DNA from 2 places in the Microbulbifer salipaludis genome. Region 1 is predicted to be linked to the other one. Evidence: predicted binding sites of a transcription regulator. Region 1 holds the regulator's gene; the other holds the start of a gene.

Region 1 (5,362 bases):
AGTGGCGAATCATTATTCTGGTAAAAAACACTAACCCCGACGGGATGGCGGTGCTGCCGCCAACCAACACGATCCAGCGAATGCGCCACTATATCGACCCCACCCCCGCGGGGCAAAGCGAGTTCCACTGCTGCCCGCGTCAGGTACAATGCGGTGAACTCAAACCCGCTTAACCCCGCGTGGAGTCTGCGTTGTACCACTCCCCCTTTGAAGCCATCGGCGACTGGCACCCACAACCGCTGGAAGGCCTGCACGGCCACGCCCCGCCGGAACATCTCCTGCCCTGGCTGCAGCACCCGGGTTCCCTCACGGCGGCCCTCAAACACCTGAGCCACGGCCAGTTTAGCGTACAAATACTCCACCAGGGCTGGCATACACCGCAGCTGGAAGAGCGCCGCGCGCTCAACCTGAAAGACCGAACCCGCGCGCTGATCCGCGAAGTCCTGCTGTATGGCAACAGTGCGCAGCCCTGGGTTTATGCGCGCAGTGTATTGCCCGAGCGCACCCTCGCCGGCAAGAGCCGCTACCTGCGCAACCTCGACAATCGCCCCCTCGGCGAATTACTGTTCAGCCAACCGGATATCCGCCGCGGCCCCATCGTGCTCAACCGCCTCGCGCGCAACCCGCGCTGCCAGAGGGCCGAGCTGGACACCATCGACGGACAGGCATGGGGCAGGCGTTCCACCTTCTGGCTGCAGGGCAAGCCACTGCTGGTTGCCGAGACCTTTCTCAGCAGCTTCCAGCCCGGCAATCCGCCCCTGGCCTGAGCCGACACAGAGAGAAACCATGATCAGTCAACAGATCCAGCAACGCTGGCCCGCCGCACTCCCGTACTGGCAGCTCGCCCGGCTCGACCGGCCCATCGGCTCACTGCTGCTGCTGTGGCCCACCTGGTGGGCACTGTGGATCGCCGCCGGGGGCTGGCCGGGCCTGCACCTGTTTGCGGTGTTTACCCTCGGCGTCATCCTGACCCGCGCCGCCGGCTGCGCCATCAACGATTTTGCCGACCGCAACATCGACGGCCACGTAAAACGCACCCAGCAGCGCCCCCTTGCCACCGGCGCGGCAACCCCGAAAGGTGCCCTGCGCCTGTTCGCCGGATTGATGCTGCTCGCCTTCCTGCTGGTGCTCACCACCAACAAACTCACCATCCTGCTGTCGCTGCCCGCGCTGGCACTGGCATTTTGCTACCCCTTCGCCAAGCGTTACACCCACCTGCCACAGGTGGTACTGGGGGCGGCCTTCAGCATGGGTATTCCGATGGCGTTTGCCGCGGTCACCAACGAGGTACCGGCGGTGGCCTGGCTGATCTTTACCGCCAACCTGCTGTGGACCGTGGCCTACGACACCTTCTACGCCATGGTGGATCGCGATGACGACCTCAAGATCGGCGTCAAATCCACCGCCATTCTGTTTGGCGACATGGACCGGGTGATGACCGCCAGCCTGCAGGGCATGGTGATCCTGGCGCTGCTGATGCTCGGCAGTCGCGCCGAGCTGGGGCCGTTGTTTTACGTCGGCGTCGCCGCGGCCGCGGCACTGTTCGGCTACCAGCAATGGCTGGTGCGAGACCGGCAACGGGAAAACTGCTTCAAGGCCTTTCTGAACAACAATTGGGTGGGCGCTGCGGTATTTTGCGGGATATTTTTCCACTTTATTGCCAGCTGACCCGTGGGCAGCCCCACAGAGTCGTGACCGCTGGCTGCGTGTCATATATTTGTCACTAAAGTGACGTTAAATACCCAGGCTAGGAAGGTATCCGTTAACCGGCACGCACATCAGTTAGGGTAAGACAGGCAGATGCACAGCAAAACCATTCTCATCGTCGATGACGAGGCCCCGGTAAGGGACATGTTACGCGTGGCCCTGGAAATGGCCGATTACCGCTGCCTTGAGGCGGAAAATGCCCAGGCCGCTCATGCGCTGGTAATCGACGAGAAACCCGACCTGATCCTGCTGGACTGGATGCTGCCGGACGTATCCGGTGTGGAGCTGGCGCGCCGCCTGAAGCGCGACGAGCTGACCGCCTCTTTGCCCATCATCATGCTCACGGCGAAGGGTGAAGAAGACAACAAAATCAAGGGACTGGAAACCGGTGCCGATGACTACATCACCAAGCCGTTTTCCCCGCGCGAGCTGGTGGCTCGCCTCAAGGCGGTACTGCGCCGCGCCGGGCCGAGCACCCCGGAAGAGCCTCTGACCGCGGGCGGTCTGGTACTGGACCCTGTCTGCCACCGGGTGACCATCAATGGCAGCCCGGTAGAAATGGGCCCCACGGAATTTCGCCTGCTCACGTTTTTCCTGTCGCACCAGGAACGCGCCTATACCCGCGCCCAGCTGCTGGATCACGTCTGGGGCGGCAACGTTTACGTTGAGGAGCGCACGGTAGACGTACACATCCGCCGCCTGCGCAAGGCGCTGACCGTGGATGGCCATGAGCGCTACATCCAGACCGTGCGCGGCACCGGCTATCGCTTCTCAATGCAGACCGCCGAACGCGCGTAACCTGCAGGCTCGCACGCCGCTGCGGGCCGGGGTGATTGCCCCAAGCGACAAATCGCCGGTAGAAAGGGTTCGGCCAGCGCCTCGAATCCGGTATATTTCCCGCAATCGGTTTCGCTCAACCACAAGATGGCCAAACCATCATGCTCGATCGCAGTATTGGCGAGTTCTCGCGTTTTATCGTCATCGCCCTCGGCACCACCATTCTTGGTTTTGTCACCAACCACTGGTGGCTGGCGCTCTGTGCCGGCCTCACCCTCTATCTCTTCTGGCTGCTGTACCAGCAAAAGCGCTTTGACCGCTGGCTGGCAAACGGCCGCCGCGGCCCGGCGCCGACGAGCTTCGGCGTGTGGGGCGACATCTCCGACGATTTCTACCGGCTGCAGCGCCGCCACCGCAAGGAAAAGCAGAAGCTGCATTCCATGCTGCGCCGGGTGCAGGACAGCACCAGCGCTCTGCGCGAGGGTATCGTCGCGCTGGAAGATGAAGGCAATCTGGCCTGGTGGAACCCGGCGGCCGGGGAGATGTTGCGCCTGCAGCCGGATGACGCAGGCCAGCCGCTGATCAATTTCGTCCGCGACCCGCGCTTCGTTGAACATATGTACCAGCGCATGCTGGAGCAGAACAACAAGACCCAACAACCGATCACGCTGCCGGCACCCGGCGATGAATCGCGCACGCTGCAGGTGGAAGTAACCCGCTTCGGCCAGGATGAAGCGCTGGTGATCGTGCGGGACGTCACCCGGCTGCACAATCTTGAGCAGATGCGGCGGGACTTTGTGGCGAACGTGTCCCACGAGTTGCGCACCCCGCTGACGGTGATTGCCGGCTATCTGGAAACCCTGCAGGCCAGCGGACAGGCCCCGCGCAACTGGGAGCGGCCACTGGGACAGATGAATGAGCAGACCGCACGCATGACCAGCCTGGTCAACGATCTGTTGCTGCTGGCTCGGCTGGAGACGTCGGAGCGCGGCCGGGGACGAGACAAAATTTCCGTGCGCTCCTTGATGGAGCAGGTGGCTGAAGAAACACGCTCCCTCAGTGGCGGGCGCCACCAGGTTTCAGTGCACTGTGCGGAGGATTGCACGATCACCGGCGATGCGGGCGAACTACACAGTGCCTTCGCCAACCTGGCGTTCAACGCCGTGAAGTACAGCCCCGATGGCGGACCCATCGAGCTGCACTGGCGAGTCGACGCCGCCGGCGGCCACTTTTCGGTCAAGGATTCCGGTATCGGTATCGACCCGGTGCATATTCCACGCCTGACCGAGCGCTTTTACCGGGTGGATGCGGGTCGCTCGCGGGAAAGTGGCGGCACCGGCCTCGGCCTGGCGATCGTCAAACACGTGTTGCTACGCCACAGCGCCAACATGAGCGTCAGCAGTGTCCCCGGGCGCGGCAGTACCTTTACCCTCAATTTCCCCTCACAGAAGCTGACCCTGCCCAGCTCCGCCTGAGCCCGGATTGATCCCGCTCCGGATCAATCCAGTTCCTGCAGGGTGCGCGCTTCACCACCAGCCTGGTACTGCACACTACCCGCGTCGGCGACGGACTCTGCAGTTTTCTTCAGCTTGATGTGCACCGGTTTGCGCGCACTGTCCCGAATCAGCACGTGCTCATAACCCTCATCGTCCACCGGCAGGTTGCGCTCGCCGATCAGTCCATCGCGCAGCGCGCGTAATTGCGGGACATCGCGGTAGCGGTCCAGGTCCTTGGACAGCTTGTGCTTCATGCGCTCGGACTCGTGCAGTGCCGCCGCTGTCTCGCGGTACTTGCCAAAGAAAAAGACCGCGGCGATGGCGGCGCCAATGGCGAGGGCGGTTTCAAACCATGGGGGCATAATGCGCTCCTGTTTTCCTGATTAGCGTTGCCACACCAGCAGCCGGCTGTCGGTGGGCGGAGAGTCGTTTTGTGTACAGATCCCGGAGGCCGCGGCCAGATGTTCCAGCGGCTGCGGCGCTCGGATGCCGAGCTCAGGCCGGCTGTTCGTCGCGCAGGAACACCCAGTCGTTACCTTTGGAGTGCTCCTCGCTGAAATAATAACCGGCGACGTCAAAGTCTTTCAGCTGCTCGGACTTCTTCACCCGGTTGTCGATGGCCCAGCGGCTCATCATGCCGCGGGCTTTTTTGGCAAAGAAGCTGATCATTTTGTACTGGCCGTTTTTCCAATCCTTGAAGTGCGGCGTGATGATGTCGGCTTGCAGGTTTTTGGGCTGCACGGATTTGAAATACTCGTTGGAAGCGAGGTTCACCAGCTCTTTGCTGTTCAGCGCCTCAAGCTGCTCGTTCAACGCCGCGGTGATCTTGCCATCCCAGAATTCATACAGGTTCTTGCCGCCACTGTTGGCAAAACGGGTACCCATTTCCAGCCGATAGGGTTGCATCAGGTCCAGTGGTCGTAGCAGGCCATAGAGCCCAGACAGCATGCGCAGGTGCTTCTGCGCGTAGGCGAAATCCCGCTTGTTCATGGATTCCGCGGCAAGCCCGGTGTAGACGTCGCCCTTGAACGCCAGTAGTGCCGGACGGGCATTACGGTCGCTGAACGGACGCTTCCAGCTGTGGAAACGGTCATAGTTGAGCACGCCCAGCTTGTCGGAGATTTTCATCAGGCTGGAGATATCCTGCGGACTCAGGGCCTTCAACTCCTTGATCAGCGCTGCGGATTCCTTGAGGAAATCCGGCTGGGTCGTTTCCAGCTGCGGAATCTCGCTCTCGTAGTCGAGGGTTTTTGCGGGGGAAATTACGATCAGCATACGGCAAACTCTATTTAAACTTTTCTCGCTGCAAAGGACTCGGCAAGCGTGACGAGCACGTGACTGATGGCCGCCAGGCGCACGCGCAGTCGCTTTATTCTGGTTTG
Region 2 (5,362 bases), on a different contig from region 1:
AGTAGGTACGTGCGCCGTAGGTGTAGCCCTTGTCTTCACGCAGGTTCAGGTTGATGCGGCTGTTGAAGTTGCCACCCAGGGGGAAATTGCCGAGATAGGCCAGGTAGTAATCACCCAGCGCATCGTAGGGCAGGCCGTGCTGGGCAACGCGGACGCTGGATTGGGCGGCGCCATCCTTGTTGACCAGGTACACAGTGCGGCCTTTGATTTCCGGCGTTTCCATCGCAATAGCCGGGCGTACTGGTTCAGATACCTTGAGCTGCGCCAGACCGTCCAGCGACTTCACAATGGCTTCATGGGGCAGGCTGGTGCTGACCGTTACGCCACCAAAGTGTGCGGGGAAGTGCGCTTTGTAGTGGGCCTTGACGTCGTCCAGGGTGATGCTGGCAACAGTGCCTGGCAGGCCGCCGGCGGGGAAGCTGAGCGGGTGCTCGGGGCCGCGCATCACTGCGCCTACGGCGCGGGTTGCCAGACCTTGCGGAGTCTTGCGTGCCTGCTGCAGGCCTTCAATGGTCTGCTGCTTGATGCGGGCGAAATCTTCCTCGGTAAACGCGGGCTTGAGGATGCGCTCCATCATCAGCGGTACCGCTTTGTCCAGGTGCTTGGCCAGCACGCTGAGGGTCACGGTGGTGTCGTAATCACCGGCGCTGACACTGATGGACGCACCCAGTCGCTTCAACTCCTCGGCGAATTCCGCGGCGCTGCGCTCGGTGGTGGCTTCTGTCATGAGAGAAGTCATCAGTGAGGTCAGGCCGGCTTTGCCTTGGGGCTCATCCCGTTGGCCCACACCGAATACCGCCTGCACGGTGACGGTCGGTGTCTCATCGTTTTGTACTGCCAGCATTCGCACGCCGTTTTTCAGCTTGCCGTCGGCAATCTTGGGCAGCTCTACCTGTGGGTTGACGCCGGGGGTAGGCTGAACAGAGCGGTCAAAGCTGTCTTTTACCGGGCGCAGGGCCAGTGCTTCGTCGTCATCGCCATAGCTTTCCGGAATGGTGCGTTTCCATTCATAGTTATGTTCCGCGGCAGCGAGTTCGGGTTTGCCGTTGGGAACAATGCTCAGCAATACGGCAGGTTTGGCTGCGATGTACTGGTCAAATACGCGGGTCACATCGTCCGTCTCTACCGCCAGATACGCATTGATCTCATCGTCGATACCTTTGGGGCTGCCAGTGAAGGTTTCGAAGGCCGCCAGGGTGGATACCTTGCCGGCAACAGACTGCAGGCCAAATACGCGGTTGGATTCGTAGCCCGCCTTGAATTTCAACAGGTCATCTTCCTTCACGCCACGCTCGGCGAATTCCACCAGCGTATCGCGCACGGCCTGTTCCATCTCCGCCAGACTTTCGCCGGAGGCCGGGTTCTGGATGACGATGAACCACATTTCGCAGGCGAGTTCTTTACAGGAATGATTTACAGAGGCCTGGACAGCGCGGCCGGTCTGCACCAGTCGCTGGTACAGCATGGAGTCCTGGCCCTGGCCGAGAATTTCGGCGGCGGCATCCAGTGCGGGTTCATCCGCGTGGTTGCGATACACCGTCGGAATCATCATCGCCAGTGCGGGCAGGTGAATGTTGTCTTCCAGGGTGACATAGCGGTCTTTATCCAGCGTGGCCGGTTGCTTGGGCAGGTTTTCCACCTCGGGGCCTGCGGGGATTGGACCGAAATACTTGGCCACCCATTCCAGGGTTTTCGCCTTGTCGACGTCACCGCCGATGGTCAGCACCGCATTGTTGGGGCCGTACCAGCGCAGGAAGAACCGCTTCAGGTCGTTGAGGTCTGCGCGGTTGAGATCTTCCATCCAGCCAATGACCGGCCAGGAGTAGGGGTGTCCATCGGGGTAGGTGGCTGCGTACATGGTTTCAAGGGCGCGCCCGTAGGGGCGGTTGTCCACGCGCTGGCCGCGTTCATTCTTTACGGTTTCCCGCTGTACTTCGAATTTCTCTTCCGTCACCGCATCCAGGAAAACACCCATGCGGTCGGCCTCGAGCCACAGCACGGTTTCGAGCTGGTTGGCGGGCACGGTTTCGTAGTAGTTGGTGCGGTCGGTATTGGTGGTGCCGTTCAGAGTGCCGCCGGCTTCCTGAATAATACGGAAGTGTTCTTCGTCGGCCACATTCACCGATCCCTGGAACATCATGTGTTCGAAGAAGTGGGCAAAGCCGGAGCGGCCGGGATCTTCACGGTTGGAACCCACGTGGTAGGTGACATCCACATGTACCAGCGGGTCGGATTTGTCTTCGTGAAGAACGACGGTGAGGCCGTTGGCCAGCTTGTACTTGCTGTAGGGAATGGCGATCTCGGCACCTTCGCCGTCGAAGGTTTCAACCAGGGTGATACCTGCGGGAAGTGTCTCGGCGGTGGCCGATGCGGACGTTTCCGCAGAGGACTGGGTGGTACCCGCGTCCTTGCCGCAAGCGACCAGTAGTGCGGCGGCGAAAATGAGGGCGAATTTTGTTCGATCCATTATTGGGTGACTCCATGTGCTGTGAAAACGCCCCGATGCTATCACAGCTAAACGGGCAACGCGGCACTGCTTCGATTACACGCAGTCACACGGGGGAAAGATTCTTCGTTGGAAGATCGGCATCCGAAAACAGAAAAGGGCGCACCGAACGGTGCGCCCTTTTCGCGGGTTGGCTGCGTCAAGCCTGAATTAGAACTTGAGCTCGGTACCTACGCCGAAGTAGCTGCGCTCGTAATCGTCAGCCGCGGTTTCGTCGGTGTAGAAACCGAATACCTTAGTGGCGCTGGACAGTTTGTAATCCAGGCCCAGGCTGAAGGTTTCGCCATCGGTTTTCACGATGTCGGACTGGCCATACTGTGCCTTGGCGGTCCAGCTGTCGATTTTGTAGGCGACGGAAGTTACCCAGCCGTCTTGTGTGCTGTTGTCCGCTTTTTCCTGCTCTTCGTACAGACCGCCAACCTGCAGGTTGCCGAAGTTGTACTGTGCAACTACGCGGTTAACACTCCAGTCGTTACCTTCAACGTCCTGGTCGTAGGCGTAGGCCAGGTAAACGCCGTTGTTGTCGTAGGCGAAGGAGATGGAGGTACCGTTGTCACGGGTATCGATTACATTGCCTTCGTCATCCAGCAGCTCGGCTTCTTTGTTACTGATGTAGGCAGCGGCGATCTTGAAACCACCGAACGAAGGGGTGGTGTACTGCATGGCATTGGAAGGACGGTTGTCGCTCTTGGATACCATGCTCTTGATATCGCCTTCCAGATCGTTGAACAGGTCGACTTTCTTCTGTGCAACTTTCAGCGGGGAGTCGAACTTGCCGCCGATGATCTGGCCGAAGCCGCCTTCCAGACCGGCGTAAATGTTACGCTGGCTGAAGGTGTCGCCTTCGCCGTCCATGTTGACCTGGTATTCCATTTTGTAGATGCCTTTGATACCGCTCTCCAGCGGCAGCTCACCTTTCACACCCAGGCGGGATGCGTTGCTGGATACGTCAGTAACGGTGCCGTTACCCTCGTCTTCGGACTGGAAAGACACATTGGCCTTGCCGTAATAATCGAAGACTTCGGCTTGGGCGAAGGTCGGAAGTGCTGCAGCCATAGCCAGGGAAATCGCGGTTTTTTTCATGATTGCTCTCGTAACCAAGGGTTGAAAAAAGAATTGACGTTGTGTGTTCTTCAGATGCGGCGCAGTTTGCTGGACGAATGTTACAAAGATGTGAAAGATGAAAAAGATTTGAATCTTTTGTGACGAAAGGGTCGAAAAATAGTCAGTAATGGCTGTTTGGCGCGGTTGAATCAGCAAAAATCCACAGGGATAGGGGGATTGAGCGACATGGGCAATCGACAGTGACAGGGATGAATCCGGCTGTTCGCACAAGGGTTCCCGGGGCACTCTGGGCCTGTGCCGTGGGTATCGGGCAGGTGGCTTTCTGGCCCCGGTTGCCGGGCACGGCGGATCTGGCGGGCGGCGCGTTACTGGCGCTGGGCGCTATGAGCCTGCTGGCCCTGACCTCCCGCAACAGGGCCCATCGCGGCAGGTGGCAAATACCCGTGGTCGGGATTTTACTGCCGTTCTTGCTGGGTACCTGCTGGGGCCTGCAATGGAACCACCGGGCCCTTGAGCAGCGCTTGCCGCCGGAACTGCACGGTACCGATCACGACGTGCGAGTTGAGCTCATGTCCCTGGTACACCGCTCTCCGGCAGCCTCCCGGTTTGGTCCACCGGCCGCGCTGCCCAGCGGCTATCAGGATGCGCGCTTCCGTGCGCGAATTATCCATACCGATGACCCGCGTTTACACAACCGCACGTTGCAACTGGGCTGGTACCGGGTGGCGCCTGCGGATGCCGCGCGCCTGACCACTGGCAGCCGCTGGCAGATGCGCGTGCGGTTGAAGGAGCCACGGGGCAGCGTCAATCCACACACCTTTGATTACGAGGCGTGGCTGCTGGAGCAGGGGCTGTTTGCCACTGGCTATGTGCGCGACCGGGATCAATTGCCCGTACATATCGCTGCGGGGTCCGGGGTGGGGGCGCTGCGCGATGCCTTGCGTCGCCAGCTCTCGCATCAGACTGCGGAGGGCGCGGGATACACTCAGGCGTCGCTTATCCGCGCACTGTTGCTTGGCGACCGCAGTGGCATCGACACCCCAACAAAAACCTTGTTGCAGCGTACCGGCACGGCCCATTTGCTGGCGATTTCCGGGCTCCATGTGGGCATGGTGGCGGGTGCTTTCTTCCTGTTTGGCTGGTTTTTCGGGCGACTGTTCGGTGCCTTTACCGGTGGACGATGGTGCAGCCCGTTGACCATTGCCGGGTTTGCGGCGCTCTCAGGGGCGCTCGGCTACACCCTGATTAGCGGAGCCCCCCTGTCTGCCCAGCGCGCGCTGCTGATGACGGCGGTGGCGATGGTTGCGCTGCTTTGCCGACGGAGAATGGATGGGCAGCTGACCCTTGCCCTGGCAGTTTGTGGCGTACTGTTGTGGCAGCCTCTGGCGGTGTTGAATGCCGGGTTCTGGCTGTCGTTTATCGCCGTTGGGGCCTTGTTGCTGCGTTTCCAGGGTCGGCTGAATGCGGGAGTGGGCGGCACCCCGGTGGAGACAAGCGCGCGTCCAGCAGGTGCTGGGAAGGGGGGCGCGCGCAGACTAGCGCAAGTGCTGTGCACCTGGTTGGTGAATGGGGTGCGTAGCCAGTGGGCCATTTTCCTCGGTTTGCTGGTGCCATCGGTATTGATCTTCCATGGGATCAGCCTGAGTGGCCTGCTGATCAATCTGGTGGCGATTCCCTGGGTGGGATTGTCGATACTGCCGCTTATCCTGCTGGGTGCCCTGTGTCCCCTGCTACCGCTGAAGACGCTGCTGTGGACATTGGCCGATCTACAGCTTTCCTGGCTGCTCGCGT

The links. The regulator PhoB, encoded in region 1, activates phosphate uptake and scavenging genes when phosphate is short. The targets are predictions, from matches to a motif close to TGTCATAAANNTGTAACA.
Region 2: the regulator PhoB is predicted to act here: its motif matches at 3,668-3,685, upstream of JF535_RS12595 (porin).

Annotation. Positions count from the first base shown of each region.
Region 1 is NZ_JAEKJR010000001.1:509,594-514,955, reverse strand. Features, by position in the region: gene JF535_RS02095 (chorismate--pyruvate lyase family protein) at 192-767, shown strand; gene ubiA (4-hydroxybenzoate octaprenyltransferase) at 787-1,668, shown strand; gene phoB (phosphate regulon transcriptional regulator PhoB) at 1,801-2,505, shown strand; gene phoR (phosphate regulon sensor histidine kinase PhoR) at 2,646-3,959, shown strand; gene JF535_RS02075 (hypothetical protein) at 3,983-4,342, opposite strand; gene yaaA (peroxide stress protein YaaA) at 4,476-5,255, opposite strand; gene JF535_RS02065 (DUF4265 domain-containing protein) at 5,350-5,362, opposite strand, start outside.
Region 2 is NZ_JAEKJR010000002.1:1,646,991-1,652,352, reverse strand. Features, by position in the region: gene JF535_RS12600 (M16 family metallopeptidase) at 1-2,467, opposite strand, end outside; gene JF535_RS12595 (porin) at 2,657-3,589, opposite strand; gene JF535_RS12590 (DNA internalization-related competence protein ComEC/Rec2) at 3,820-5,362, shown strand, end outside.